Regions from separate parts of the Bacillus sp. NP247 genome, predicted to be linked through region 2. Evidence: riboswitches for the same ligand, from Rfam matches in the RefSeq annotation. Region 2 holds a riboswitch; each other region holds the start of a gene.
The links. A riboswitch is a leader RNA that binds a small molecule or an ion and turns the genes downstream of it on or off. The one in region 2 is predicted to bind thiamine pyrophosphate.

Region 1 (8,198 bases), 2.0 Mb from region 2:
CGAAAAAGGAATTACGTTCTTTACGGATTCAATGGGGCAAGTGACAACGCTTGGAGGGGCCTCAAATCCAAGAGGGGCAGCCGCAGCCGCTTTAAAAGATGTAATCAATTTGTATCGAAAGGATTTATAGGTTTGCTGACCGTACCGCTATTATTAAAAAATACATATGTAGTGGACCTTTTGAGAATGAAATAAATATGCAAAAATAATTGCAGGGGGTAAGAAATTGTTTAAAGATTTTAAAGTTGTAAAAGATCGTCCCGTTTATATTCAATTAAAGGATTATTTAAAAAAGATGATTATGAAAGGGCATTTGCTCGGTGATCAAAAAATCCCATCAACAAGGGAACTGAGTGAATTATTATCGGTGAGCAGAAATACAGTACTCTCTGCTTATGCGGATTTAGAACAAGAAGGGCTCATTTATGCAGTTAAAGGAAAAGGAAATTTCGTTGCGAAGGTGGATATAAGTAACACCTCGTCTGTTGAAATAGATTGGAAAAATAAACTTAATACAGTTACCACATTAGCGGATGAATTAGATTTAATGAAACATGGTGTTCGCTGGGAAAAAGGAATGATTGTTTTTAATAGTATAGCCCCGGACGAAAAGCTATTTGATGTTGAAAATTTCAAAAGAGCTTTTCTTACTCGTATGTCCATTGAAGGGGATATCGTATTGAACTACGGATATGCAAAAGGTTATCGACCGTTAATGAATTATCTACTTCATTACATGGAAATGAAAGGTGTAGATATTTCGAACAAAGATATTTTAATTACAAATGGATTTACAGAAGGATTAGATATTGTACTATCTTCCTTATCGAAGAAATCAGGGCGTGTTATTTGTGAGAATCCAACTCACCATGCTGCATTGAAACTTTTTCGATTACATGGGCTTGAAGTTCATGGGATAGATATGAATGATGATGGTATTGATACGACTGAAGTAGAAAAAAGTTTACATGAAAAGGATTTTGATTTTGCGTATTTAATTCCTTCTTATCATAATCCAACTGGTATTGTTACGAGTTCGGAGAAAAGAACGGAATTGATGAGGCTATTTTCGAAATATAAGGTTCCTATTATAGAGGACGGGTTCAATGAAGAATTACGTTATTCAGGTTCACATTTAGCGCCGTTATTAACTTTTGCTGGGGCTGGTAATAATGTGATTTATATTAGTAGCTTTTCGAAGGTACTTTTCCCTGGTTTACGTGTAGGGTGGATTATTGCAGATAAAGAACTGATTCATTATTTAGAAAGTGTTAAAAGAGCAAGAACCATTCACACATCTACGCTAGATCAAGCTGTTCTGTTTCAATATTTACATGAAGGATATTTTGAAAAATATTTAAAAAAGGCAAGATCTGTTTATAAGAAAAAATATGAGTTAGCTGTTGGGGCTTGCAATCAGTACATTCCGTTTAAAAGGATGACTGGAGATGGTGGACTTCATTTGTTTATAGAGTTGGAAGAAAAAATTCACGCCCGCACACTTTTACAAAAGTGTTATGAGAAAGGCGTAACGTTTTCTCCTGGAGATGTTTTTTATTCTGATGGAGAGGGAGCGAATACATTCCGATTAGGATTTTCACGTTTGAAGGAAAAAGAAATAGTTAGCGGGATTCAAATAATTGGTGAAACTTTAAAAAATGAAATTTGGAGTTGAGAAAATGAGAATTGGCGTTATTATGGGAGGAGTATCCTCTGAAAAACAAGTATCAATTATGACTGGGAATGAAATGATTGCACATTTAGATGAAAATAAGTATGAAATCGTTCCAATTACGTTAAATGAAAAAATGGATTTAATTGAAAAAGCGAAAGACATTGATTTTGCATTGCTAGCATTACACGGAAAATACGGAGAAGATGGTACGGTTCAAGGGACGCTTGAGAGTTTAGGTATTCCATATAGCGGCAGCAATATGTTATCTAGCGGTATATGTATGGATAAAAATATTTCGAAAAAGATTTTACGTTATGAAGGAGTAGAAACACCAGATTGGATTGAACTTACAAAAATGGAGGATCTAAAACTTGATGATTTAGATAAGTTAGGATTTCCATTAGTGGTAAAACCAAACTCTGGCGGCTCGAGTGTTGGCGTAAAGATTGTCAATAATAAAAATGAATTGATCTCAATGCTGGAAACTGTATTTGAATGGGATTCTGAAGTGGTAATTGAAAAGTATATAAAAGGTGACGAGATTACATGTTCAATTTTTGATGGTAAACAGTTACCTGTCGTTTCAATTCGACATGCAGCTGAGTTTTTCGACTACAATGCAAAATACGATGATGTTAGTACAATTGAAGAAGTTATTGAACTTCCAGCTGAAATACAGGAACGTGTAAATAAAGCGTCATTAGCTTGTTATAAAGCATTAAAATGTAGTGTTTATGCAAGGGTAGATATGATGGTGAAGGACGGAATTCCATATGTAATGGAGGTTAATACATTACCAGGGATGACACAATCAAGTTTACTGCCAAAAAGTGCAGATGCTGCGGGGATTAATTATAGTAAACTATTAGATATGATAATTGAAACTTCATTAAAAGTAAGGAAAGAAGAAGGTTTTTAAGATAAGTGTACAATTAAAAATTTTGATAGTTCCACGAAGTATGCTATGATAATTACAATACGACAACTAAATATTTATCCACTAGGGGGGCCTTTTGTAGGCTGAGATCAAATGTAATTTTGAGACTCTTAGTACCTGATCTGGTTAATACCAGCGTAGGGAAGTGGGAAGACGATTATATTTAAAGAATACATTAATATTGTCTATTTCACTTTCTTTACGCCTGTAAAGAAAGTTTTTTTTTGTTTTACGGGTTTAATAACTGTGGATAAATACGTATATTTTATACATTATTGGAGGAATTTAAATGACTTTTTCACAAACATTACGTAAAGAAGTAGATTCTATTTGGGAAGCAAGTTTTCATCATCCTTTTGTAAAAAAACTTGGTGAAGGTACGTTAGATTTGGCAAGTTTTCGTTATTACGTACTTCAAGATTCATATTATTTAAGTCATTTTGCTAGAGTACAAACTTTAGGAGCTGCAAAGGCTCTTGAATTAGAAACGACAGCTCGCATGGCGCACCATGCTCAAAATACATATGAAGCAGAATTATCATTACATGAGAATTTCGCAAAGAAATTAGGAATTACGAAAGAAGAAAAAGATAATTTTATCCCTGCACCAACTGCATATGCGTATACTTCACATATGTATCGTGCTGCGTATGAAGGTCATTTAGGGGATATTATTGCAGCTATTTTACCTTGCTATTGGCTATATTATGAAATTGGTGAACGTTTAAAAGAGTGTCAGCCAGAAGAGCCAATTTATAAAGAGTGGATTTCTGCTTATGGATCTGATTGGTTCCGTACTTTAGTTGAAGAGCAAATTACACGATTAGATGCTATCGCTGAACAAGTGACAGAGTCTGATCGGAAGCGTATGAAACAGCATTTCATTATTAGTAGTCAATATGAATATTCATTTTGGGAAATGGCTTATACTTTAGAAAAATGGCCAGTGAATACAGACGTAAAAAATGTAATTGGATAAGAGTATATAAAAGGTATCGCTATATCAAGAGGTGATACCTTTTATTATATTTAGTTTCTGTAATTTTTTTGTAAATCATAGATAAAAAAATTAATAATGTATTATAATGATTTTGTAATATACAGAGTAACATAAGGAGGTAATTATATGTTAATAGTAACTTTTTATTAATTAGATTTTAATAATATATTATTAAAATATTCAAATTCAATCTAGTTATTTCCGTCAATGTGCTTGGTTTAAATTTGATTCGTTTATGCTTTAAAAAATTAGTATCTTTTCTAGTATTATTCATAATCAATATAAATTAAGAGAGGAAGTATTAATAATATGGAAAAATTACGGTTATTAGCATTTAAAAATATAGTAGAACCCCTCTATAATGAGAAAGTATCGTATATTTATTTTCCTATTGAATGGCTTGAGATTGTAGAGATACATTATAGAACATTTTTATTAACGAGCAAATTAAAACTTTTAAATGAAAGATTGTATGAAATGTTTTCTGATATATTATTCATTCAGCATAATCCATATATATTAAGGGAAGATACGCCCTGGATTGTAGCAAAAGAACCAATGAAACAAGAACAGTTAGACTATATTTTCCAAAGCTGGTATGAGGTTATTCATGATTGGAAACCGAATAAATTAATAGATCCACCACATTTAGAATGGCAGTATGACTTAATTAGTAATTTACCAGTATTACATGATAAAAAAACGTTTTCTAAATGGGTACCAGCTTTAATTACTCATATTTTTTGCGAAAAGCCTTTACGTATGGAAAATAAGAATGAAGAAGAAATATATTTTTCGCCACTGCGATCACAATATGTTTCTGAAGCGATGTCTGAGCCAATTAAAGATGAAGAAACACATGATTATTTTGCTTATGTATATCGGTTTGAATACGTAACTCGTGGAGGTGAGAATATTCCGCTATTAAAAGTATCTGTAGGGATTAGGAGGTTTTATCAACAATATAATCATAAAGATATCTCTATACTTTTAGGGCGAAAGCGGAGCCAAATACTGATTTCAACTCCTGAATTTGAATCAAATAATAAAAAGCAAAGATTTGTAAAGTTAAAAGTGCAACAAGCTGAAAAAGGAATAAAGTGGATTAAACGTTTTAGAAACTTAAAAGATGATTATAGGATAGGGGGAGAGGTTAAATTAGAGCAAATTCTCCAATGTCCGAAAGAGTATATTAGAGGAACTAATGTAAGAGTGCTTCTTCCATATAACGAAAATATATATAAAGTTCAAGGAACAAAAATAAAATTTGGTATAAAAGTAAGAGAAAAAGTGGAACTTTTTAATGAATTCCAACAAATATTCCCATATTTCACATTACTTCCAGAATGTGAAAAGGTATTAACTAATAATGAGAATGAGTTATTACCTTTATTTGCCCCAAAGGGATTAGACTCAATTACGTTAGAAGTATGGTCAGATGATATAGTAATAGAAATAGAACAAGCGTTATTAGATAGCAAAATAGTTTTAGCTCAAAATGGTGATTCCCCCTATGTATTAAATGCAGACAATCCAGTGTTGTTAAAAATAGTAAGATATAACATTGGAAACGTGTTACAAAATCCATATAGAATGCAATATAGCCATAAAAACAAAAAGAAACTAGTAGACGATGTCGTAAAAGCTGTACATGCTACGGCAGGTGAGCAAAATGAAATGAAATTAGCATTAATTGCAATAAAAAATTGTGATGGTCGCGAAAAAATTAATCCAAAGCAAATTATTCGGGAAGGCTTCGCTCGAACGGAACGTATTTCAGCATTTATTAATTTATTTATTGGACAAAGTGTATCAAAAAAAGAAATTATTAATGCCATTCTTAGTCTGTTAGAACAAAAGGGGTTCTTAAAGCGTAGTTGGAATAAGATAAAATTACCGGGGATAATTGTAAATTTATCAATTGAGAAAATGTCTAAATATGATTTCTTACCTATTTTTTCAAAAATAAATGGGAGAGAAATAGTATATAAATTATATGGTCAAGAAGAATGGGGCACAATTGATCATACTTTATTAAATATAGGTAATAATAAAGTGTTTTTACCACAACCATCAAAAAGGAATGATATAGGAGTCAGTTTTAAACAATTTATGTCAGAAACATTAATTGAAATTTCGCAAGATGCACATAAACAAAATAAAGAAGTTTATTTTATTGCAGATGCAAATATGAGGAAATATTGGATAGAGGAATTGCAAAATGAAAGCGTTAATATTGGGGTTTCACCTGAAATAATCTCGAATTTTAAAGAGGATATAAACATAATTAGAATTAATACTAACTCAGATGTACCGAACTATATTGTTAGAGACCAAGAATATGTTATGGATGAAACGAGATTATTTGTAGATCAAATGGGAATTTACTATAGCACGGCTGCATGCGAATTAAATTGTAATGAGATAGTACAGCAGTACATACTCGAAGTTATCCCGTTTGGTGTAAAATCTGAAGAAAGAGAAGAAATCGCCAAAATGATACATTACATGTGCTGTAAATCAACCTTGCTCTCGGAACAAAATATTCATAATACGCATGTAATGCATATGGCTAAATTAATTAAAAATTATACTACCGATATTGATTCAAGGGAGTTTAAAGAATCCAATGACGAATTAGATGAAGATGTAATAATTTTAGAAAAAGAAGATGCATTGATATTAATATAAATAATAGTATACAAATCCTGCTAGTAATAATGAGCAGGATTTGTCATTTTTTCATGTAAATAAGGCTATCCTTTGTCATGTATCTTTTCTTTTACGTATTTACTTTATTTACATACAGGATTAAGATGTTTTTTAGAAATACAAAAACTACATCATATGGAAAAGCGATTTTTATTAATTGAAAAGAAAATTTGAAAGGAATGGGGAATTGTGAAGAAATTAGATGTATTATTAATGCTACTGAGCGGCCTCTTTCCAATTGCAGGAATGTTAAAGCAAATCCCTCTTGAACAATCTTTATATATTGGAGGACTTTTATTTTTTACTAGTTTCGGTAGTTACTTTGCGAAAAAGATATATTCACGTATATGTAGCTGGATAGCATATGCACCATTTATAACACTACTGTTAGTTATTTGGAATCAGGATATTTCAACAAGTGCTATAATAGCAAATGCCAAAATTGCCGCTTGTATCGCTTTAATACCTTGTATATTCCGCTTTCGTACATACGGGCTTACTTTAGGTTTATTCTCATTATGGGCAGCTTTATTATGGGATATAAAAGAAGTACAGTCGTTAGTCATACTTGAGCGTATGACGAGCTTAATGACAAGCAATTACGTATATCTTCTACTCTTGGTTGGAGGACTTATATTAGGTGGATTACTTGCGACGTTAATACATCGAAAAGAGCAAGATAATAATAAAGAAAATACAAATCTATTTAAACAAAAAAAGAAACGTAAAAGGCTATCATTTAAGATCCGCTTTCCAAGATTACCGAAATTTAAGATGAAATTATTTAAGTTTGGTGGAAAAGGTTCTAAACGTAAAACGCCAGAAATAATGCATGAGCGTAATAACGAAGAACCAGTTGTAACATATGAAATGGCAGAGCAAATAGATCAATATAAAGAAAGTACTGTTCAAGGACAAACTAGGATGGAACGCCGAAAAAATAGGTATAATGCATAATAAATTTCACTAACCCCTTAATGATTTATCGTAAAATTGATAAATCATTAAGGGGTTTTTTATGTAATTAAATATAGATTGCGTATGCACATTTTTAGAAGTATTAGTCAATTAAATAATAACTTCATGTATATCTTGAGGTAGGTATTTGTGAAGATAATTTCTTTTTCGATCATATAATACATTAGGAGGAGGGATTATCTTGACCGAAATAACAATTAGTTTATGCATGATTGTAAAAGATGAAGAGCAAGTTATCGCAAGGTGTCTAGATTCAGTAAAACATATAGTTGATGAAATAGTTATTGTAGATACTGGATCTACAGATAGAACTAAAGATATTGTTCGAAAGTATACAACTAACATTTATGATTATAAGTGGAATGATAATTTTGCAGCGGCCAGAAATTTTTCATTTTCTAAAGCGAAAAAAGATTATATTTTATGGTTGGATGCTGATGATGTTTTATTTGAAAAGGATCAGCAGAAATTTTTAAATTTAAAACAAGAAATGGATGATGATATTGACGCGGTATTAATGTTTTATCATTTAAATACTGGATTAAGTATGGAGCCAATGTATATTACAACACGTTATAGGCTTGTTAATCGCTCAAGAAATTTTCAATGGATTAACAAAGTGCACGAATTTATACAAGTTGAAGGAAATTTGTTGCACACGGATATAACTATTACTCATTGTAAAGAAAAACCAAGAATTAATCAGAATTTTAAAATTCTCCAATCCATAATTGAGACAGAAGAAGTTACGCTTACAGATTGGTTCAATTATGCGAATGAATGTATGTTTCAGCAAAGGTATGATCAGGCAATTCAATTTTATAAAAAAGTATTAGATAGTAAAGAAAAATGGGGAGAAGGAAATATTTACGTGTGCGGAAACTTAGCGTATTGTT
Region 2 (8,198 bases):
GCGCAAATAATTTCATAACGAAACGAGTTGTTACAGCTGTATTCCCGTTTTTTATTTCTTTTAAATCATTGTATTTTGTAAAAATCGAATCAACCCACATAATTGCAAATAAAAGTACCGCACTTGCTCCAGTCCATACAAGCATGGCTAAAACATTCGTCCACGTCATTGCAAAACCTCCTCTAAAAGGTAATAGAAAACCGACATGAATTCTCTTCAGACATGTCGGCTTCTTTGTCTATTCTATATTATTTCTCATACTGCTTCATAATACGAGCTAATTCATCGTCAACAGCAGAATTTTTGTTTAAGCTTGCGAATTCATCGTCTAATGATTTTTCTTTCTTGTAAATTTCACCGCTTGCTTCTGCTTCAGCCTCTAATTGAAGAGCTTTCTCTTCCATACGGCTTAAACCAGCTTTTGCTGTATTTGAGTCAAATCCAGACATCGCCTGATTAATATTCTTTTGTGCTTTCGCTGCATTTACACGTGCTACAAGTGTTTCACGTTTGTTTTTCAGCTCTGTTAATTGCTTACGCATTTCTTCTAACTTCGCACGAAGGTTATCAGCAGCAGCTTTATTTTGCTCATAGCTCACTTTATATTCATTCATCTTTTGCTCTGCATTCTGTTTTTCTTCTAACGCACGGCGCGCAAGATCTAAGTTACTAGCTTGAACAGCCATATGAGCTTGTTCTTCACGCTTTTTCACAAGTGCTTCTTGCTCTTCAAATAATAATTTGAACTTTTTCTCAAGTGCGATTTGAGCCGCTACACTTTTCTCAGCTTCTTGTACATCCGCTTGCATATCGCGTAAATATTGATCCGTCATCTTAACCGGATCTTCAGCTTTTTCAATTAATGAATACACATTCGACATTGTTAAATCTCTTAATCGTTTAAATACAGACATCCAAATTCCTCCTATGATATACCTCATATTTCAAATTCACTACTTGGAAATTTAAAAATCTCCCTTTACAGTAAGAATATTCATTTTTATAACCTATGTGTTCATTATAACAAAACTAAGATGTCCTTACATGTTATTTCCAAAATACATCCAATATAATATGACATTCTAGATAGAATATTGTATTCCTACTATATCCTTATTATTTCTGCCTCCAAAATTAACTCATTTTTACGTACTTTCACTAAATTACATAATTGTAATGTTACTGTAAGCTAACTCGATAGTTGCATCTCCAGATTTCTTATACACTAATACCAGAAGCAACAGAATAACAAAAAAGCTTCTCATACTGTAATGACTAATACAGAAACTGTATTTACTATAAAACATATAAAAGGAGAAATCATCATGAAAAAATTAGTAGGAATCGGGTTAGCAGCAGCAATTTCATTCGGAGCATTATCAGGTTGTTCTTTATTAGGAGAAAAAGCGAACGGCTTTGTATTATACGGAACAGAAGAGCAAGTTCAGCAAATTGCAGATAAAAATAAAAAAGAAGTAAAAGAAAAAGATGTATACAAAATGAAGCTTACAACGCTAGAAGATAAAAAAGTTCTTGTAATGGATAAGAAAACTGGTGAAGAACTTGTTAAGAAAGAATTACTACAAAAAGTTGATGAAAAAGACGACACGAAATCACTTGATAAATTACCAGCTGTAACAGCAGAACAAGGCGTGTTATTCGCAAAAAATAAAATAGAGAATGCTACAATTGATGGCGCGAAATTAAAATATGAAGGTAACACAATTATCGGTAGTGGCCGTGCATATGCAGATATGTTCGCGATTGTTGATGATGCAACTTACAGCAATGTAAAAGGTGAAGAAAAATCTGTGGGTGTATTAAAATTTGATAAAGACCCTAGTAAAGAATTCCCTGGAAAAAATGGTGTAGAAGGAGCACAACTTGTAAAAATTAAGAAATAATAAAAAAGCTTTGCGAAATTCGCAAAGCTTTTTTCTATTTATGAGCAATTTGCTCCATATCTGGACTACAAGTTTGCGACTGACATGACTTATTTAAAGAGCATGCTGCACATTTGCCTTTTTTACTTCTCTTTACAAAATTAACTAACGTATATGCTGCATAACCAAAAATGATAGCTCCAATTATAATATTGACCATCACCCTAATACATCTCCTTCTAGAATCCGAGTAAGGACCCAACTTGGTATATAATGAGCGTTAATACATAAGCAACAACTAATGGATAAACTACAGAGAAAACTGTCCATTTCATCGATCCTGTTTCACGCTTAATAACAGCTACTGTCGCTAAGCACGGAACATATAATAAAACAAAGAACATAAATGCATACGCTGATAAAGCAGTATAATGTGCTCCCATTACATTTCCTAGCACATCTTCTTTAACCGCATAAATAATCGCCATTGTTGAAACGACAACTTCTTTTGCCAAAAATCCTGTTAAAAGAGATGCCCCAGCTTGCCAAGTTCCAAAGCCGAGCGGTGCGAATAGTGGAGCGATAAATCCACCAATCATCGCTAAGAAACTGTCTCCCATATCAACACCAAATCCTGATGGACCTGCATAGTTTAATAACCAAATGACAACAGAACCACCGAAGATGAATGTACCCGCTTTACGAACAAATCCTTTACCTTTCTCCCACGTGCTGAGCCATAACGTTTTCGCTTGCGGCACACGGTAAGGTGGTAGTTCAATTACAAAAATAGATTTTTCTGCTTTTAAAATAGTAAGAGACATAATTTTTGTAACAAGTAACGCAAGAACAATACCTGCAACATATAAAGAAAATACAACAGTCGCCTGACTATGAGGGAAGAACACTCCCGCAAATAATGCATATACAGGTAAACGTGCTGAACAAGACATAAATGGAGTTACTAAAACTGTAAGTAAACGTTCTTTTTCCTGTTCAATCGTTCTCGCTGCCATAATACCTGGAACGTTACACCCAAAGCCGATAATCATCGGAATGAATGCTTTTCCGTTTAAACCGAAAAACTCCATAATTCTATCCATAACAACTGCAATTCGTGCCATATATCCTGAGTCTTCCAATAATGAAATGAAGAAGAATAGTGCAAAGATTTGCGGAACGAATACTAATACCGCACCAACGCCAGCAATAATACCTTCTGTAACGAGTGCTTGAATAAAGTCAGAAGCGCCAACACTTGTGAGCCCAGCTGTAACCCAATCAGTAAGTTGTCCGCCAAAAAATCCATCAAGCATATCCGATAAAGGTGTACCAATCCACGTAAACGTAACCTGAAAAATGAAAAACATAACTGCTAAAAAGATTGGAAGTCCCAAAATTTTATGTGTAATTAACCTATCAATTTTTTCCGAAAAAGGAATATTTCCTTCTTTCTCATGCTTCATAACATTTGTTTTTAACTTTTCAATATACGCTTCACGAGTCTTGTAAATGTGCTCCTCTAACGTACAATCAAGTTTTCCATCTAAACGAGATCGAATGGCTATAAGTTCCTTATAAATTGGTAATGCTTTCATTTCTTTTTCTACTACTTCGTTATTGCTTAAAAATTGTAAGGCTAACCATCTTGGATGCTCATAATTCGCTTTCTCTAAAAGAGCGATTACCTCTCCAATCCCTTCATCCATTTGTACACCATATGAAATAATGAATGGCTTTTTCTCTTTTTGTTTCTCTTCATGAAGAGTAGCAAGTAATTCTTCACAGCCTTTTCCGCTTCTTGCAACGACAGGAACGACTGTTACACCTAATATTTCTGATAATCGTTTTACATTAATAACAATTCCTCTTTGCTTCGCCACATCAATCATATTTAAACCAATTGAAACTGGCTTACCAAATTCAAGTAATTGTAATGTTAAATGCATATTTCGCTCAAATTGCGAAGAATCCACTATATTTAACATATGATGAAATTCGTCTGTTAGTAGAAAGTTTGTAACGACACCTTCATCACGTGAAACTGGATTTAAACCATAAACGCCTGGTAAATCAATTAGTGTTCCTTGCTTATCTTTTAATTTACCAACCTTCTTTTCTACTGTTACACCGCTCCAATTTCCTACATATTCATAAGAACCAGTGAGTGCATTAAATAATGATGTTTTCCCTGTATTCGGATTCCCTAGCAAAGCAACCTTATTCACGCTAATTCCACCTTTATCATTTTCGCGTCACAATGACGAATACTAATTAATTGTCCACGACACTCCAATGTACAAGGACCTTTAAACATCGCTTTCTGTTTCAGGCGAAGTTCGCTTCCTTCCGCGAGACCGAAAGCAGCCAGTCTACGCTTTAATAACTGATCTAACGACTGAATACTTTTTACTAACACTTTCTCGCCAATTTTAATATCTACTAAGCTCATAACCTTCCCCCTCAGAAGAGAATGATAATTATTTTCAAAAAAATTATATCATACTCTATTTCACTTGGACTATATCTTTTTGCTTCATATTTATTAACATTTCAATACAATTATATTTCAATAATTGTCATACAAAGTTTATTTGCCATTCTCATCCATTTCACTTACAATAAACAATAGCAAATAAAGAATCTCGTTATCACAGGGGGAGCCTTACCGCTGAGAGGGAACACTTCGTTCCGACCCTTAGAACCTGTTAGTTAATGCTATCGCAGGGATTGTGCAAACGTCCGAAATACATACCTCTTTTTTATTTACGTATTTCGTATCCTCCTATGATAATGTTCTTTTTTGCGTCACTTGGATTTAGGGGGAGACAACATGCGTAACACTAATTTACAAGCGATGATCGAATCTGCAATTCTTGCAGCCTTCGCCTTGGTTATCGACATTTTACCACTATCACTTAAACTTCCAACAGGTGGTTCCATTTCATTTGCTATGATTCCTATTTTTATTATCGCATACCGCTGGGGCTTCAAAATGGCTTTCTTAGGAGGCTTAATTTGGGGATTATTACAAATTGTCGTTGGAGATGCTTACATTTTAACACCTATTCAAGCATTCATTGAGTACTTCGTTGCTTTTGCATTCATTGGATTTGCTGGATTATTCCATCGTCCAATTCAAAAAGCTCTTACCTCAGACAACAATAATGCAGAGCATTCAAGTTTGGGTAGTCGCAAAGATAAACCTAAACAAAACAAAGGAAAAAAAGCACTTGTTTACATTATCCTTGCCACATTTGTCGGCAGCTTTGCGCGCTATTTCTGTCACTTTATTGCTGGTATTATTTTCTTTGGTCAATATGCACCTAAAGGACAATCAGCTGCCTTATATTCCTTAATTGTAAACGGTAGTACTATGATTGGTTCTTTCATACTATGTACTGTATTACTAATTCTTTTATTTACAACTTCACCACGCTTATTCAAAAGCATCAGTGCTTATCAAATGAATTCACAAAAAAAGGGCGCTTAACTTAGCGCTCTTTTTTTATATCAAAATTCTCAATGAGTAATATCAATAATAAATACAATAAATGCACAAAGAAAAATAAATACCATCACACCTAGTAAATTGCTATTCACGGCTAATCTACTCCTTACATAACCTCTTTTTCTAACCAGATTATATCTCTTAAAAATAAAGATTAGGTAAAGATAATATGAAAATAACTTAAAAAAAAGCGTAGCATGTATGATCTACGCTTTTTTCGGCAAGTAGAAGTAAAATAACACCCCATCTTCTGTATTCTTTACTCCATATTCAACATCGTGTAGTTCTAAAATATTCTTTGAAATGGCAAGCCCAAGCCCCGTTCCACCTTGTGAACGATGACGCGCTGCATCCACGCGATAAAAACGATCCCAAATTTTATCTAATTGCTCTTCTTCAATGTGAGTACCTTTATTTTCAATACACACTTTTATACGATCCTTCTCATCTACTGTAGAAATAATGATATCCTCTTTATTTGGTGTATAACGTATGGCATTCGTAATGAAGTTCACGATAACTTGTTCAATCCGACTTTGGTTTGCAATCACTTCAAATGAACGTATATTTTTATGAACACGAAGTTCTTTTTTCTCTATCTCCACAGAAAGGTATTCGCATATATCTTCAATTGCTGTATCAATATAAAATGAATCTTTTTTCATTTTATATGTACCAGATTCAAATTTAGCTAATTCAAGCATATCCAAAATTAACGTATCCATTTTGTCTACTTCTCGTTCCATTGCTTGAAAATAGTAGTCTTTTTTATGTTCAGCTACCCCATCTTTTAAAATAGAAATACAGCTTTTCATAATACTTAACGGTGTTTTTAATTCATGTGAAACACCAGAAATGAATTCTTTCCGCGTCTTTTCTAACTTTCTTTCCTTTTCAATATCTTGTTCTAGCTGTCCAATATGTGAATGTAGTTTATTAGATAGTGTATTAATATTTTGCGATAAATCACCAATTTCATCTTTTGAAGTAATCGGGATTTTTTCTGTAAAGTCTAAATGAGCTATTTTTTTCGTTGTATCATTTATTTTTAGTAACGGTTTTGCAATTTGTTTTGAATAATAGAACGAAGCTAGAAAAATAAGAACGACTACAAATGCAATGATGTATATGTAATAATCTTGTACCATTTGTACAGCCTCATCTACTGGTTGTAAAGAAGCCATCGCATATATATATGCTACTGATCCGTCTTTTTCTTTTATTGGTTTAATTAATAATTTATATTTTATATCATTTTTTTCATGGTCCATTATTTGTGTTGAATACTGTATATGATTACTCTCTTTTAATAATAAATCAGTTTGAAATTCCTTTATGTTATCTAAGAATAAACTATTTTTATAAATTGGATTCACAGGACCTTTTACATCGGGGAACTGTACTTTCGTAACACGTCCTGCTATGTAAGCACCTAATTCCTGAGCACCTTCTTCCTGAACAGCTGGTTTCTTTTCCTTAACAAGTTGCTCTTGAGCTGCTCTCTTTTTCTCCTCATCTAATTTCTTTTTCTCCTGAAACGCTTTTTCTAACGGTTTATTAGATCCACTTAAATTCTGCTTAACTAACGAGAAAGAGAATGGAATAAAACTATCTTCTTTTTTTACTCCAGAAAAATAAATTTCTTGTCCTAAAAACTGATCTACTGCTTTATTATCAATCTCCTCTATATTGATGAGGTTGTATAAGGGCATCTTGAATACTTGTTGTCCAAAGCTCTTCTGTTGCCTACGGTCTATCGTTATCTCAAAATAAAAATCATCCACATGTTTTAAATTTCCATTCTGATCTAATGTCGTAATCCACGTATTATTTTCTCTAAAAAAGTCTTGCTCCAGTTTCTGAATTCCTTCTGCACTTCCTGCATAATTTAAATAGTTCTTTGCAAAGGAATTTAAATTCACTTTAATATCTTCCACTTTTCTATTTGCATAATATTGCTTGAAAAATATCGTTTGTCCAATAAAAATCGTCGCTAAAATTAACATACATAATGCTGTTGTGAGAGTAAATAATTTTAGTACAATCCCTTTTCTCATACATTCCCCTCAAACTTATATCCAGTTCGCACTACAGTTGTAATGTACTTTGCTTTCTCTCCTAATTTATTTCGCAAATTACGAATATGGCTATTAACCGTTCGATCATCACCAGCAAATTCGTATCCCCAAATTCTTGAAATTAACTGTTCCCTTGTTAGTACAATTCCTTGGTTTTTCATGAAATACACTAATATTTCAAATTCTGTATGTGTTAAACTAATGTCTGCCTCATCAACAGTAACAGTACGTGACGGAAAATGGACATGAATGCCATGAATTGATAACGTATCATCTTCATTCTCTAAAGGTTTCTTCGATGCTTTTCTACTTTCTAATAATCGTTTCGCCCTTGCTAATAAAATTGGCGGACTATACGGCTTCGTCACATAGTCATCTGCCCCAAGTTCAAAGCCAAGTAACGTATCATCTTCATCTACACGCGCCGTCAACATAATAATAGGAACCTCGGACGTCTTACGGATTCTTCGGCAAACAGACCATCCATCGAGTTCTGGCAACATAATATCTAGAATAACTAAATCAACCTCTTCTTCTTCAAATACAACTAAGGCTTCTTTCCCATCTCTTGCTTCAAACACTATATATTGTTCACTCAAAAAATAATCTTTTAATATTTCACGCAAAATATCTTCATCTTCAACAATTAAAATGTTTTTTGACATAATTTATGTATCCCCCTCCCGCTTTCAAAAACTACAATTTCACTTTGAATAACTAGCAGTT
Region 3 (8,198 bases), 1.4 Mb from region 2:
ATGACTTATTACGAAAGTATCGTAAGTGTACAGATTTCCTATCATATTATGGACCTAGTCAAGCAGTTTTAGCTTGTCAAAGAGCTGTACTTTCTCAAATTTCCGATCGATTAGACCCTTTAAAGACAACTCATGTAGATGATTATTTATATGTGATGAAAGAAATGATGGAGCATATGACGATAGGGGTAATGGATCGGTATGGTCATTTTATTGGAAAGTTACTATCATATGTACCATTTTTCGAAATGATCCAAGTTCCACAGCATGCATATTATTGTGAAGAATTACTGTATATTTGTAAGGGAATTGAATACAAAGAAGAAATACTACGCAATTATATATTTATACAATTACATGATTGTTTACCATCATTCTTTAAACTATTTCTTAAAAATAAGCGTTATGCAACGATTCATGATATTCTTTTCTATTGGTGCGACGATGAACAAAGAATGAGCTTAGAGAAAAAATATAATCTTAGTTTCATTTATGAAAAATATGCTTGTGGATAAACCGTATTTTACATATTAAAAATTAATATAAATTAAAAAGGATCTCAAGTTTATGTGAGATCCTTTTTTGTTAGTAAAACAAGGAGAAAGTAACTAAGATAAGAAATAACATTCCATAAAGGAGAAATTGTGAAGTATAACTTCCTTGTATACCAAAAAAAGTATTCATTTTTTTATATAAATTCAATATATATTTCATTGGATTATCTTTGAAAGATTGGTACACAGTGTCTCCTCTTTCTAAGCTTCTTGTTCATGTTTTTGGTTATTAGGGACATTAACGTATCTAGCTAGGAATAATAAGACACCTATAAAGAATACAGGAAGTACAGTAGATAAATAAAAACCATTACTAATTATATTTGTTATAAGAGCACTCAAAAGAAAAATTGCATTATAAATATGGGCAATTTTTTGTTTTAGCCGCATTTGTAATGCTTCCATAATGATTTCTAAAGCAACAAAAGCAATAATAATAGATAAAAATACAGTGTTCGTATTATAAATGATTAAACAACAGATTAAACCTAAAAAGGCCAGGTATTCAATAAAGAGAGGTATATTGCGTGGCATATAATTTACCTAACTAAATATGGCAGTGGGTTCACTGCATTTGTTTTTTCAAAATTCCATTCCCCATTATGTAATTCAAAATGGAGATGTTGCCCGTATGAATGACCTGTGTTTCCCATATGACCTACTAATTGTCCAGTTTGTACTTGATCACCAGCTTGTACAGTGCGATCCTTCATATGAGCATAAACTGTTGTATATAATTTCCCATTTATTTGATGGGCGATGAACACGACATTGCCGTAGCTAGCCGAATAATAAGATTTCACAACTTTACCTGCAGCAGCAGCTTGAATAGAGACATTTCCTTGTGCTGCTATATCTATACCATAATGCATTTGCTCCCAGCGCATATCAAAAGTGGAGCTGATTTTCCCTTGAGTAGGGAATTTGAAAACTGCTGGAATTGATGCAGGTTGAGCTGTTTTAGCTTGTGCTTGATTTTGATTTTGCGCTACATAGTGTTTCGCTACATATCCGTATCCTGTGCCAAAACGAATTTTATACCAAGTACCTACCGTTTCTACTACTTGTACTTGTGTACCATTTTGTAATGAGCCAAGTAGAGTGCTACTTGTACTAGCGTTGCTACGTACATTTAATTTTGGTGTTGCAACAGTATAGGAAGGAGAACCTTGTACAGTTACACCTTTTACTAGAGGTGTGGATCCATTAGATACAAATGTTTTTTGTACGTATCCAATTTGACCGTTATGTAATATTTTGTACCAATCCCCTTGTTCACCTTGAATGGTAATGAATTGACCATTTGGTAATATATCTAGAATAGAAGACTCTGTATTAGGTTCAGAACGAACGTTTAATGCGTTTGCATTTACGATATATTGATTCTTTGGTTGAACATTTTTTTTGAATAGAATTGCATCTTTTTTCATATAGCCTGTTTTGTTGTTAACAGATACTTTATACCAATCTTGAGTTGTCTCAAGAATAGTAACTGGGCTATTAAATCGAATGTTATCAATTATTGCACTGTCTGCATGGTTATTTTGATGCAGTGCAACGTTGTCAATTTTTACATATCCAGTTTTTACTGTAGATAGTTGCTTAGCAGACGCTGTTTGTATATCGGATTCTCCCATAGAAGGAAGTAAAGAAGCAATTGCGATAGTAGTTGCTGTTAAAGCTGTAGCTTTCATATTCATGTAATAAAGACCTCCTCTAGTTGTATAGTTGTAATTTTATTATAGTATAAAGATATAATATATTGGTCGTATTCACATAAATGTAATATGAAATCAATAAAAATAATGTTAGAAGAGAGATTCGTATATAAATATTGTATATATCATTTGTGGGGTCGCATTTATATTTGTTTAACACATTAAGATTTAATTCGCAATTAAGAAAATTAAAACAGTTGATGATGTCTTATGGCGGTGTTATACTGACAGTGATAATTTTATAGTTTGCTAGGAGGGCTGGTGTTGCCAGCTGAGAGTAGGGCCGTAAGCCGTTGATCCTTTTTATTACCTGATCTAGATTATGCTAGCGTAGGGAAGCAATTCGGACATTAACAATGAGTCCCCGTTTCTTTGCGTATAGAAACGGGGCTTTTTTATTTGAAAATTTCATATTAACACCACTAGGGGTGCTTTTCGTGCTGAGAGAGGAATAATCCTTAACCCTTACAACACCTGATCTAGATAATACTAGCGAAGGGAAGTGGAACAACGAATAAATTATAATTTTATTTGCTGTAACCACTTCTTATATACAGAAGTGGTTTTTTTATTGAGATAAATAGATATATAGGAAGGGGAATTATTAATGAAATTTTGTGAAAGATTATTTGATACGGTGCAGCCTGTTTGGGAGAAAAGTCATAATCATCCGTTTGTAGTAGGTATGGGGGATGGTACGTTGGAAAAAGACAAATTCCAGTACTATATTATTCAAGATTATTTATATTTGTTAGATTATGCAAAGCTATATGCAATTGGGGTTGTAAAGGCAACGAATCCACAAGTTATGGCAAAATTTGCAGAGCAAATTGATGGGATTTTAAATGGTGAAATGACGATTCATAAACAATATGCAAAAAGACTTGGCATTTCTACACAAAAGATGGAATCTGCGAAACCATCTGCTAAAAATTTAGCCTATACAAATTACATGATGTCTGTATCTCAAAATGGCACACTTGCAGAATTAATATCAGCTTTACTTCCATGTATGTGGAGCTATTGGGAGATTGGAAAGCGTTTAAATGATATTCTTGGAGCAAGAGATCATGAGTTCTTTGGAGAGTGGATTCAAGGATATAGTTCTGAAGAATACGGTAAGCTTTGTATTTGGTTAATAGATTTATTAAATGAAATGGCAGTTGGAAAGTCAGAGAAAGAGCTAGACCGATTAGAGGAGATTTTCTTATATTCCAGCCGATTTGAATATTTATTCTGGGATATGGCTTATCGTAAGGAGATGTGGGGTTTTGAGGAGCAAGAACATACTACAGTTTCATAATGTTTCCTTTCATTATGATGAAAAACCAATCATCGATGAATTAAATGCTTCTATACAAGATAAAGAGTTTGTAAGTATTATCGGACCGAGTGGCTGCGGGAAAAGTACTTTATTTCGCCTTATTACAGGTTTAGAAGAGGCAAGTGCTGGACAGATAGAGCTGACAGAAACAAAGAGTCATCCTGTAGGGTATATGCCCCAAAAAGATATGCTCTTGCCGTGGAGAACGATTATTGAGAATGCGGCCCTACCGCTAGAGTGCCAAGGAGTGCAGAAGAAAGAAGCGCAAGTAAAAGCGAAAGAACTGTTACATAAATTTGGTTTACAAGGGTACGAGAAAAAATATCCGAAAGATTTATCTGGCGGTATGAGGCAACGCGTATCTTTTATCCGAACTTTATTAACGGGCGGGGAGATATTATTGTTAGATGAACCTTTTAGTGCATTGGACGCTTTAACGAAGGCATCTTTGCAAGAATGGTTGTTTGAACAATGGAAAGAGTGGGAAAAAACAATTTTATTTATCACTCATGATGTTGAAGAAGCACTGTTTCTTTCTAATCGAATTTTGGTTGTAGAAAATCAACCGATAGCAACTTTAACTGAGAGAATTGTGCCGCTTGATCGTAACCGAACAAGAAAAGATTTATATAAGCCTGAAGTGTTAGCGCTTAAAGAAGATCTTCTTAGTATGTTACAAAGGCAGGTGCTCGTATGATGGATCGCTTGAAGGAGCTATTACCTGCCCTCATATTAAGTGGAATTTTACTTGCTCTGTGGGAAGTAGGAGCAAGAATTGTAGATGAGATGTACATTTTGCCATCACCGTCTGCAATTGTAATGAAGATATGGGTGCTAAAGGATATATTATTTACGGTTCATTTACCTGCAACGTTGTACGTCGTTTTAATAGGCGTTGTTATTTCTATCGTACTGGGCGTAGGGCTAGCAATGTTAATGAATGCGAGTACATGGATGGAGAGAGCATTTTATCCGTTATTAGTAGCTTCACAAACAATCCCGATTACAGCACTTGCGCCGCTATTTGTTTTATGGTTTGGATATACCATTTGGAGCAAGGTTGTTGTTACAGTTTTAATTACGTTTTTCCCAATTGCGGTAAATACGTATGATGGACTGCGTAGTACGAAGAAAGAATGGGAGGAGCTCTTAGTTACGTATGGTGCAACGAAAAAGGATATTTTTCTAAAGCTAAAATTGCCATCTGCTCTTCCTTACTTTTTCTCAGCGTTAAAAATTGCAGTTCCGCTTAGTGTAATAGGGGCAGCAATTGGAGAATGGCTCGGTGCACAAGCTGGGCTTGGATATTTCAGTAAAAGAATGATGACGCAGTTAGACGGAGCTGGTGTATTTGCACCCATTGTATTGTTATCATTATTAGCTATTTTCTTCGTCATACTTATTTCTATATTAGAAAAGAAATTTATTAGTTGGAGGAAACATTCATGAAATTATTAAAACGCATCTTTGTGTTTACATTATTAGTTGCAATGATTGCAGGATGTTCGAGTAATTCAGCATCAGATAAGAATAAAAAAGAAAAAGAAATAACGGTCATGCTCGATTGGTACCCGAATGCGGTACATAGCTTTATTTATACGGCAATTGAAAAAGGATATTTTAAAGAAGAAGGAGTAAAGGTGAATATTAAATTCCCTTCTAATCCGACTGATCCATTAACGCTAGCGGCAGCAGGGAAAGTGACAGTTGGTTTGTATTATCAGCCAGATGTTGTTATGGCCAGAGCAAATGAACAAATTCCAGTGAAATCAATTGGAGCTGTCGTACGTTCGCCGTTAAATCATGTTGTATCACTGAAATCAGCAGGTATTAAGTCACCTAAAGACTTAGAAGGAAAAACAGTTGGATATTCTGGAACTCCTTTAAGTGAAGCATATTTAAAAACGATGGTAAAAGAAGATGGTGGTAATCCAGATACAGTAAAAGTAGTCGATGTTGGATTTGATTTAGTACCAGCGTTAATTACGAAAAAAGTAGATGCTGTAACAGGAGCATACATTAACCATGAAGTACCTGTTATGCGTCATGAGGGCCATGAACCAGCATACTTTAATCCAGCTGATTACGGAGTACCGAACTATCATGAGCTTGTGTTTGTAACGGGTGATAAAACGTTGAAAAAAGATAAAGAAGCATTGCAAGCCTTTTTACGTGGGGCACAAAAAGGGTATGACTTTATGAAGAAAAACCCTGATGAAGCATTAAATATTTTATTAGATCATCAAGAAAAAGAAAACTTCCCGCTTGTACCAGAAGTTGAAAAAGAAAGTATGAAAATTTTATTAGAGAAGATGGAAACGAAAGATGAGCCATTCTTATCAGATTCAAAAGAGTCATGGGAGAAACAAAACAAATGGTTGAAAGACAAAGGAATGACGAAAGAAATCGTTCCGGCCGATGAATTATTTGAAAACATTTTAAAGTAGGCGAATGAATATGAAAAATGAGCTCCATGTAATCTCAAATGGCCATATGCCATTCGAAGAGTTAGTGAATGTAGCGATGCAAATTGAGAGTGAGATTGATTATTTGCATATTCGTGAGCGTGAGAAAAGTACGAAGGAATTATATGAAGGTGTGGAAAGTCTTTTGGGGAAAGGCTTTCCGGCATCAAAGATAGTGATAAATGATCGAATTGATATTGCTATTCTATTAAATATTCCGCGTGTTCAGCTAGGATATCGAAGCGCAGATGTAAGGTTAGTAAAAGAAAAGTTTTCTTATTTGCATGTTGGTTATTCAGTACATTCTCTAGATGAAGCGATAGTGGCATTTAAAAATGGAGCGGATTCCCTCGTTTACGGTCATGTATTTCCAACGGCTTGTAAAAAGGATGTACCAGCAAGAGGATTAGAAGAAATTGCTCATATGGCAAGGTGTTTATCCATACCAATAACTGCAATTGGTGGAATCACTCCTGAAAATACAGGTGATGTTCTTGCAAATGGTGTAAGTGGCATTGCTGTTATGTCCGGGATTATAAGCAGTAGTAATCCGTATAGTAAGGTGAAATCTTATAAGGAATCAATAAGAAAGTGGGCGGAAAAACATGTGTAAGAAGTATGATGTAGCGATTATTGGCGGAGGTGTAATTGGTAGTTCAGTTGCACACTTTCTAGCAGAAAGAGGGCATAAAGTAGCGATTGTAGAGAAGCAAAGAATCGCATCTGAAGCTTCGAAAGCAGCTGCTGGTTTACTCGGTGTTCAGGCAGAGTGGGATGAATATGATCCGCTGTTTGAACTTGCTAGAGAAAGCCGTGCTATATTTCCACAACTTGCAGAAGTTTTACGTGAAAAGACAGGCATCGATATTGGGTATGAGGAAAAAGGTATTTATCGCATTGCCCAAAATGAAGATGAGAAGGAAAGAATTCTTCATATTATGGATTGGCAACAGAAAACAGGTGAAGATTCCTATTTTCTAACGGGGGACCATTTACGGGAAAAAGAGCCGTTTCTATCCGAGTCAATTATAGGAGCGGTATATTATCCGAAAGATGGTCATGTTATTGCGCCAGAGCTTACGAAAGCATTCGCACATTCCGCTGCATTTTCGGGAGCCGATATATATGAACAGACAGAAGTGTTTGATATTCAAATTGAAAACAATAAAGTGGCTGGAATTGTTACGAGTGAAGGTGTAATCACATGTGAAAAAGTCGTTATCGCTGGAGGCTCATGGAGTACGAAATTACTACATTATTTCCATAGTGATTGGGGTACATATCCTGTTAAGGGCGAGGTTGTTGCAGTAAGAAGCAGGAAACCGCTCTTGAAAGCTCCTATTTTCCAAGAGCGGTTTTATATTACGCCGAAGCGCGGTGGCCGTTATGTGATTGGGGCAACGATGAAGCCTCATACGTTCAATAAATCTGTACAACCAGAAAGTATTACTTCCGTATTAGAGCGTGCTTATACGATATTGCCTGCTTTAAAAGAAGCAGAGTGGGAAAGTACGTGGGCTGGGTTAAGACCGCAGTCTAATCATGAAGCTCCTTATATAGGAGAGCATGAAGAAATAAAAGGTTTATATGCTTGTACGGGCCATTATCGAAACGGCATTTTATTAAGTCCTGTTTCAGGTCAGTATATGGCTGATTTAATAGAAGGAAAGCAGAAGAATCACTTGCTAGATTCATTGCTTTCTAAAACGGTTTAGAAAGGGGATGGAAGTTTGAATTTAAAAATTAATGGTAACCAAGTTGAAGTACCAGAGAGTGTAAAAACAGTAGCTGGGTTACTTACACATTTAGAGTTAGATAACAGGATTGTTGTAGTAGAACGTAATAAAGATATTTTACAAAAAGATGATCATAACGATACATCTGTTTTTGATGGAGACCAAATTGAGATTGTAACTTTCGTAGGAGGCGGTTGATTATGTTAAACATTGGGCCATTTTCATTTCATTCTAGACTTTTATTAGGAACAGGGAAATTCTCTGATTTTGATGTGCAACAAAAGGCAATTGATGTTTCAGAAGCTGAAATTTTAACATTTGCAGTACGTCGTATGGATATATTTGATGCAAAGCAACCTAATTTATTAGAGAAACTTGATGTGAAAAAATATACGTTATTA
Region 4 (8,198 bases), 360 kb from region 2:
ACAAGAATGAACGTTAAGATAAAGTTAATTCCTAGTGCTATATAGTTACGTTTTTTCCCTTTTGCAAATAATGCAAGACCCACAAACAGTAATGATGCTGCTAATGGACTAATGAATAAAATGAATTCTTGCATGAAAGATTCAAGTTTTAAATCGAAGCTAGTGCGTGTAATGATGTAGGTTTTTAGCCATACGGCCAAAGCTACGAATAAAGTGAAACGCACATTTTGAAATTGTGATTTCATGGTTTCTTTCATTCATTTCCACCCTTTCTCTATCAGGCTTGGTCGATTTTGGAGCGAAAAATGTTAAAATAAAAAATACATAGTTTTCTTGGCCATAATTAGAGTTTCTATATTCACCCATATACGACTTTAACTATGCATACCCTTTTTGGTTTCTTGTGCTGCTCATAAGCATAACGTCATTTCTGTATTATACAACAAAATTCATTTCTGAGAAACACTATAACATTTTACATTTTTTGTATGTGATTTGTCACTACCAGAGAAAACTTTAACATTCGTTTATATGCTCGTCAACTATAAAATATAACAAAAATAGAAAAGAATGTTAAAGGGAATTGAAAGTTTTTTGGTTGAGAAATATGGAATAGAAATCTTTAAGTGGTTGTCTAGAAAACTATTATATGAAGGAAAATACGAAAAAATTAACGAACACTTGTTCTTTTTAGTTTTGTTTGTTACAATGAAATTTCATTGATAGATTATGTGTAATTTTGATGAACTTTTACTGATAACATAACATATTGTAGCTTATTTCTTTTGAAAATAGGGAGGCTTTTGAATGAAACAAAAATTTTCAGTTGAAGCGTTTTGGAAGAAAATAAAACATGTTGCGAAGCAGGCAGGGCAGTCGGTAATCTATGCGAGTTTATTGTTGTTTTACGTTTTGCAAAGACCGGATGTTCCAAAACGAGTGAAAATTATTGTCATCGGAGCACTTGCTTATTTTATTGCACCGATTGATGCAATCCCAGATTTTATTGCTGGAGTTGGTTATACGGATGATTTAGGTGCGTTAATGGCCGCACTATTACAAGCATCGATATACGTAAATGAAGAAGTGAAAGATAAGGCACGAGTGAAGTTGGCAGAATGGTTTGATTCGGATATAGACACATCATTTATCGATCAAAAATTAGATCAATAGGTGAGACCTGTCATAGGATGACAGGGCGAACGTAAGCGAGGAAGTGCATTATGCCATCAGGAAGAACGCATACGAAAATAAACTTAATATCCCTTCCGGTTGTTTTGTTTATGCTCTTTTCGTATGGATTAACAAATTTTGATTTTTTATTAACTTTTGCAATTGGCTTTTTAGTAGGTACTTCATTTTTAACACCGGATTTAGATACGTACAGTAATGCGTATAATAAATGGGGATTCCTCCGCATTTTTTGGTATCCATATAGGAGCGTAATGCCCCATCGTTCCTTCTTCACACATACGATTATAATTGGTGATATTATTCGTATTGCATACATGTTAATCGTATTTTCTCCGTTTTTATTCCTATTAAATATAATAGCATTCGACGGAAATTTAATAGAAATTGCGAAGGAACACGAGGTTGAAATTGTAACGTTTGTAATGGGGATTGTTGTGGCGAGTACGCTCCACATTATAGCGGATAAAGCGAATACGCGCCGAAAGAAAATGATGAGAAAAAAGAAGAAACGCAGAAGATAAAGAGAAGGCTCTTACTGTCTGTACATAGTGGGAAAAGGACACTTGCAATTTGCAAGTGTCCTTTTTTAATCAAACGTTTGTTTAAAGGAAGATTAAGCTTTCAGTACTTTAATACCTTTTACGATATTCCAAATGAAGTAGTATAAGCTAATGATTCCGCAAATACATAAGACAATCATTGCTCCAATTCCAAGTGTTACATCTGGTTGATCAGATCCGATGCCCATAATTCCTAAAATAACTAATCCAATAAATGAAGCGATGCTTGGAATGATATGTGTCCATAGAGCACGTTTTGCATGTGGTTTCGTTTCAGAATCGCCCACAATCCACACGATAATAGGGAATAAGATAGGCGCAAATAATACACTAAAGTATGATAAAGCTGCTAATATTTTGTTTCCGTTCATATATATCACCTCATAAATAATTTCCGTTGTTATACTTTTATTATGTAGTAAATTTGGCAAGCTTCCTATCGATTAACATTACAAGAACGTGACGTTTTTGTAAGATTTTTTATTTAAATGATATAATTTTCAAAAAAATCTTTTTAAATGAAAATTGTTGTGATAAAATTAGTGAAAACGTTTTCTTGAGCGTTTTTTTATTTTAGACTTAAAGGTATGATGACCTGATAGTCTATTGATAAGGTTATTCTATTTAAAAGGGGATTCTTTAGGGGGAGAGAACAATGAACACATGGACACAAGTTTACGATCCGTTCGGTAACATTTGGATTTCGGCAGCAGTCGCACTTATTCCAATCATCTTTTTTTTCTTAGCTTTAGCAGTTTTCCGCATGAAGGGGTATGTGGCAGGATTTATTACAGTTGTATTAACGATCTTGGTGGCGTTATTTGCGTATAAAATGCCATTCACAATGGCAATGGCAGCGACCGGATACGGTTTCTTATACGGATTATGGCCAATTGCGTGGATTATCATTATGTCAGTATTTTTATATAAAATTTCTGTGAAAACAGGTCAATTTGATGTCATTCGTGCATCTGTATTATCCATTACGAATGACCATCGTTTACTCGTTATTTTAATCGGATTTTCATTTGGAGCATTTTTGGAAGGGGCAGCAGGATTTGGTGCACCAGTAGCGATTACAGCAGCGCTTCTTGCAGGTCTTGGGCTGAACCCTTTATATGCAGCAGGCCTTTGTTTAATCGCAAATACTGCACCAGTAGCGTTCGGAGCGATGGGGATACCGATTACAGTTGCTGGACAAGTAACAGGCATTGATCCACATAAAATTGGACAAATGGCTGGGCATCAATTACCGTTCTTATCTTTATTTGTTCCGTTCTTTATCGTATTTTTAATGGATGGTTTTAAAGGAGTAAGACAAACGTGGCCTGCTTTATTTGTAGCGGGTAGTTCATTTGCAATTACACAGTTTATTACAGCGACGTTTTTAGGACCGGAACTTCCTGATATTACGTCAGCACTTGTAAGTTTAGTAAGTTTATCGCTATTCTTAAAAGTTTGGCAGCCGAAAGAAATTTATCAGTCTAAAGAAGCGAATAGTGAAGTAGCAGCAACGACGGCGACATCTATGCCGAAACTAACGGTAGGAAAAGTAGTAAAAGCATGGTCTCCGTTCATTATTTTAACTGTGATGGTAGTCATTTGGAGCCAAAGTTTCTTTAAAGCATTATTCGCTCCAGGTGGTACTTTAGAAAGTCTTGTATTTAAATTTGAAGTTCCAGGCTTGCACAATTTAGTAATGAAAGCAGAGCCAATTGTAAATAAACCAACACCTTATGAAGCAATCTTGAAATTAGATATTTTATCAGCGACTGGAACAGCAATTTTAATTGCTTGTATCATTTCAATTTTTATTTTGAAAATGAGTGCAAAAGATGCAGTAGCAACATTTAAAGAAACGTTAAACGAACTAAAGATGCCAATTCTATCTATTGGATTCGTATTAGGATTCGCATTTATCGCAAACTATTCTGGTTTATCTTCTACATTAGCGTTAGCACTTGCAGGAACTGGCGGACTATTCCCGTTCTTCTCACCATTCTTAGGTTGGATTGGGGTATTCTTAACAGGGTCAGATACGTCAGCGAACGCACTGTTCTCGAATTTACAAGCAATTACAGCGCAGCAAGTCGGTGTATCTGAAGTGCTTCTCGTTGCCGCAAATACAACGGGCGGTGTAACAGGTAAAATGATTTCTCCGCAATCGATTGCGATTGCTTGTGCGGCAGTTGGACTTGCTGGGAAAGAGTCAGATTTGTTCCGCTTTACATTGAAGCATAGTTTATTTTTCGTTACTATTGTTGGGATTATGACGTATGTGCAGGCTTATTATTTAACGTGGATGATCCCGTAAACAAAAAAGAAATAACCTTTGTATTTTTCAGATTATCGTGTATAATGGGAAAGTATTGAAAATTAAATCAGTGATAAACTAGGGGTGCCTAACGTATGCGTAGGCTGAGAGAGAAGCGTGTGAACTTCTTAACCCTTTGGACCTGATCTGGCTCGTACCAGCGTAGGGAAGTTAACGGCTTTACATAATTATGTCTTTATGAGCCAGGTCCTTATTTTTTTATGGACCTGGCTCTTTTTATTTTGGCATACGCTGGCCATATCTCGTCCTTGTCACGAACAGGGGGCAATAAAGGTTATGAAACAGTCTGTTTCTGCTGAGCAAATTGAATTGAAATCGAGTTTACCAGGAAGTAAGAAAGTGTATGTGGATGGGCCACGCGCGGGTATGAAAGTGCCGATGCGCGAGATTGAACAAAGCGATACGAATGGTGTTCAAAATCTGCCAATCCGTGTGTATGATACGAGTGGACCTTATACAGATCCAGAGTATAAAGTGGAGCTGGAAAAGGGGATTCCGACACCGCGCCATTCTTGGACCATGGGGCGTGGTGATGTAGAAGCATACGAAGGGCGCGAAGTAAAACCAGAGGATGACGGTGTGAAAGTGGCTTCGAAACATACACCTGTTTTCCCGCAAATGGATCGTAAGCCGCTTAGAGCGAAGCAAGGTGCAAATGTCACGCAAATGCATTATGCGCGTAATGGCATTATTACGTCTGAGATGGAATATGTTGCGATTCGTGAAGGGGTAGAGCCTGAATTTGTTCGTAAGGAGATTGCAGAAGGTCGTGCGATTTTGCCAGCGAACATTAACCATCCTGAAGCGGAACCGATGATAATTGGACGTAATTTTCACGTAAAGGTAAATGCAAATATCGGAAACTCTGCTGTATCGTCTTCTATTGCAGAAGAAGTAGAGAAGATGACGTGGGCGACTCGCTGGGGTGCAGATACGATTATGGATTTATCTACAGGTAAAAACATTCATACAACACGTGAGTGGATTATTCGTAATGCCCCGGTACCAGTTGGAACTGTGCCAATTTATCAAGCGCTTGAAAAAGTAAACGGAATTGCAGAGGATTTAACGTGGGAAGTGTACCGCGATACGTTAATTGAGCAGGCGGAGCAAGGCGTTGATTACTTCACGATTCACGCTGGTGTATTACTTCGTTACATTCCAATTACTGCAAAGCGTATGACAGGTATTGTTTCTCGCGGTGGTTCGATTATGGCGCAGTGGTGTTTATTCCATCATAAAGAAAACTTCCTATATACTCACTTTGAAGAGATTTGTGAAATTATGAAGCAGTACGATGTTTCGTTCTCTCTTGGAGATGGATTACGTCCAGGTTCTATTGCAGATGCAAATGACGAAGCGCAGTTTTCTGAGCTTGAAACACTTGGTGAATTGACGAAAATCGCTTGGAAACATGATGTGCAAGTTATGATTGAAGGACCTGGGCATGTACCGATGCATTTAATTAAAGAAAATATGGAGAAAGAACTTGATATTTGTCAGGGCGCGCCGTTCTATACACTTGGGCCGTTAACGACAGATATTGCACCAGGTTATGACCATATCACATCAGCGATTGGTGCTGCGATGATTGGCTGGTTTGGAACGGCGATGCTTTGTTATGTAACACCGAAAGAACATTTAGGTTTACCAAATAAAGATGATGTTCGCGAAGGGGTTATTACGTACAAAATCGCTGCGCATGCAGCCGATCTTGCGAAAGGGCATAAAACGGCTCATCAGCGTGATGATGCACTTTCAAAAGCACGATTTGAATTCCGTTGGCGCGACCAATTTAATTTATCTTTAGATCCTGAACGCGCGATGGAGTATCATGATGAAACGTTGCCAGCAGAAGGGGCGAAAACAGCGCATTTCTGTTCAATGTGTGGACCGAAGTTTTGTAGTATGAGAATTTCGCATGATATTCGTGAATATGCGAAAGAAAATGATTTAGAAACGACGGAAGCAATTGAAAAAGGAATGAAAGAGAAAGCGGTAGAATTCAAAGAAACTGGTAGTCACTTATATCAATAACACGTTACACCTCTTTACTTGATTGATCACACTGTACCTAACTTAAATATAGAAGAAGCCCCCTTTGCTAAGACGATAGCAAAGGGGGCTTCTGTTGTCTATAAGGCGAAGAATAATTGTACCCAGTAGTATAAGAGGAATAATGTGACGACTGTTGTGAGTGGGATTACGATGAGAGATACGCTTAAATAATCTTTCCATTTCACTTTAATTTTGTTTTGTCTCAGTATATACATCCAAATGAGGGAAGCTAGCGTACCAATTGGTAATAATAGTGAACCGATGTCACTACCAATAATGTTTGCGAGATAGATAGTTTTTAATGTGACTGGATCTAGTCCCATTTCTGTTAATGTGATTGTACCAATCATAAGTGCAGGGTGGTTATTGAAGACGTTAGAGAGGAGGGAAACGAGTCCGCCCATTGCAAAGCTGGCATAGAGCAGATGCTGACTTACAACTGGTTCGAGCCAATGGACAAGCGCCGCTGTTAATCCTGCGTTATGAAGCCCGTAAATAATTACGTACATAGAGAAGGCGAAAATTAAAATATGCCACGGTGTTTTTTTCAAAATATCGACTGGGTTTGTTCGTAAGTAGTACCATCTCCAAATGAGAAGAACGAGTGAACCAAGTACAGCAACAATTTCGATTGGAATCGATAAAAAGGATGCAACGAATAGAAGACAGCGCATAAGGAAGACGAAGCCTAATACTTTTAACATGAATTTTGTACGTTTTTGTTTTGTATCAACAGAATTTTTTCCTTTTAACGGATGGAAGTTTTTCGTGAAGAAAATTTCTTCAATATCATATGAAGAAACCGGTAATTTCTCTGGAAGTTTTTTCTTTAAAACTGTATACATGAGCCATGACATAAACAGTAGTCCTAGTGTTGCAGGTACAAACATCATAGCAGTATGCATATAAAGAGTCATATGAACAATATTTAATGCGATTAAGTTTACGATATTACTTACACCAATTGGTGCACTAGATGCAGTGGCGATTAAAGCACCGCTTAATAAATAAGGGATTTGCTGATGAGGTTTTAATTGAAGATTTTTCAGAAGAAGGATTAAAATTGGAGTTGTAATTAAAATACTACCGTCATTATTAAATAAAAGAGTCATAAGGAAACATAGTAATTGAATATACCAGTATAGGCGGCGTCCGGAACCTTTCGCTAAATTTGCGAGTTTTGCTGCAGCCCAATGGAAGAAGCCGAAGCTTTCTAATATAACTGCCATAACGATGGTCGCTAATATCGTTATGGAGGCGCCTCCAATTTTACTTATAATGTCCATGACATCTGGCTTTGATACAAGTCCAGTAATGAGGATGATACCAGCGCCGATTGCTGCTGGCCACGCTTCATTTAAACCACGGGGTCGCCAAAAGATAACAATCATCGTTAAGAAGAAAACAATAATAGTAATCCATATTTCAATGCTCATATTTAACCTACCTTTCTATTTTCCCTTGAACAAATGTAGCTTGTCTCAAGTTTATATAGCATTATATTCAAAAGAAAATAAGAAGAACTAGGCATCTACCTGAATCTAGTGAATATGTGTATTTTGAGCAATAAGGCAAGTATAAGTAGTAGTGTAATAACTATTAGGAGAGGAGTCTAATAAATGAGGGGCATTCTATGTGTGAATGCCCCTCATTTATTATTTTTCCTTCAAAAAAGTTCGATCCTTCAAGAATAAATTCCAGAAGAAAATGAATCCGGGTAGTAAAATTGCAATCCCGATTGCGTAAAGAATAAGAAGCGCATAGAATGTTTCGACCGTCGTAAAGCTTGTAAATACAGTTACGTCCGGGTAAATGATATACGGTAAATGGGCGACGCCGTAAGCGTAGCTTGCAAATGCATATTGAGCGACGACAGCTAAAACTGCAATGCGAGGAAAGCCTAGTGTGCTGTACTTCTTATTTGTCCACCAAAGGGAGGAATATCCGATAACAAATAAAATGATAGAGACTGTAAACCATGGGAATTGCTTTATTAGTCCTTGCATAAGCCAGTGTGTTTCAGGGTCCATTACAACGAGAGCGATAATAGC

Region 1: another riboswitch for thiamine pyrophosphate. It lies ahead of tenA (thiaminase II); the one in region 2 lies ahead of thiT (energy-coupled thiamine transporter ThiT).
Region 3: another riboswitch for thiamine pyrophosphate. It lies ahead of tenA (thiaminase II); the one in region 2 lies ahead of thiT (energy-coupled thiamine transporter ThiT).
Region 4: another riboswitch for thiamine pyrophosphate. It lies ahead of thiC (phosphomethylpyrimidine synthase ThiC); the one in region 2 lies ahead of thiT (energy-coupled thiamine transporter ThiT).

Annotation. Positions count from the first base shown of each region.
Region 1 covers NZ_CP076653.1:13,613-21,810, reverse strand. Annotated here, with positions in the region: gene KPL75_RS00115 (homoserine dehydrogenase) at 1-130, shown strand, start outside; gene KPL75_RS00110 (MocR-like pyridoxine biosynthesis transcription factor PdxR) at 227-1,675, shown strand; gene ddlB (D-alanine--D-alanine ligase) at 1,680-2,594, shown strand; TPP riboswitch at 2,668-2,773, shown strand; gene tenA (thiaminase II) at 2,902-3,591, shown strand; gene KPL75_RS00095 (pPIWI_RE module domain-containing protein) at 3,922-6,303, shown strand; gene KPL75_RS00090 (DUF3959 family protein) at 6,514-7,281, shown strand; gene KPL75_RS00085 (glycosyltransferase) at 7,511-8,198, shown strand, end outside.
Region 2 covers NZ_CP076653.1:2,019,407-2,027,604, forward strand. Annotated here, with positions in the region: gene KPL75_RS10680 (DUF350 domain-containing protein) at 1-169, opposite strand, end outside; gene KPL75_RS10685 (PspA/IM30 family protein) at 249-914, opposite strand; gene KPL75_RS10690 (lipoprotein BA_5634 family protein) at 1,326-1,904, shown strand; gene KPL75_RS10695 (FeoB-associated Cys-rich membrane protein) at 1,939-2,106, opposite strand; gene feoB (ferrous iron transport protein B) at 2,123-4,111, opposite strand; gene KPL75_RS10705 (FeoA family protein) at 4,108-4,335, opposite strand; TPP riboswitch at 4,530-4,631, shown strand; gene thiT (energy-coupled thiamine transporter ThiT) at 4,717-5,376, shown strand; gene KPL75_RS10715 (sensor histidine kinase) at 5,601-7,451, opposite strand; gene KPL75_RS10720 (response regulator transcription factor) at 7,448-8,137, opposite strand; gene KPL75_RS10725 (class D sortase) at 8,177-8,198, opposite strand, start outside.
Region 3 covers NZ_CP076653.1:3,421,140-3,429,337, forward strand. Annotated here, with positions in the region: gene KPL75_RS17865 (DUF3965 domain-containing protein) at 1-515, shown strand, start outside; gene KPL75_RS17870 (hypothetical protein) at 756-1,088, opposite strand; gene KPL75_RS17875 (SH3 domain-containing protein) at 1,094-2,254, opposite strand; TPP riboswitch at 2,514-2,626, shown strand; TPP riboswitch at 2,687-2,790, shown strand; gene tenA (thiaminase II) at 2,880-3,575, shown strand; gene KPL75_RS17885 (ABC transporter ATP-binding protein) at 3,544-4,293, shown strand; gene KPL75_RS17890 (ABC transporter permease) at 4,293-5,045, shown strand; gene KPL75_RS17895 (ABC transporter substrate-binding protein) at 5,042-6,043, shown strand; gene tenI (thiazole tautomerase TenI) at 6,054-6,674, shown strand; gene thiO (glycine oxidase ThiO) at 6,667-7,776, shown strand; gene thiS (sulfur carrier protein ThiS) at 7,792-7,995, shown strand; gene thiG (thiazole synthase) at 7,998-8,198, shown strand, end outside.
Region 4 covers NZ_CP076653.1:2,384,292-2,392,489, reverse strand. Annotated here, with positions in the region: gene KPL75_RS12710 (LTA synthase family protein) at 1-257, opposite strand, end outside; gene KPL75_RS12705 (YkvA family protein) at 808-1,173, shown strand; gene KPL75_RS12700 (metal-binding protein) at 1,224-1,715, shown strand; gene KPL75_RS12695 (magnetosome magnetite crystal formation protein family) at 1,808-2,125, opposite strand; gene lldP (L-lactate permease) at 2,410-4,068, shown strand; TPP riboswitch at 4,139-4,254, shown strand; gene thiC (phosphomethylpyrimidine synthase ThiC) at 4,366-6,126, shown strand; gene KPL75_RS12680 (arsenic transporter) at 6,225-7,583, opposite strand; gene KPL75_RS12675 (cytochrome d ubiquinol oxidase subunit II) at 7,803-8,198, opposite strand, start outside.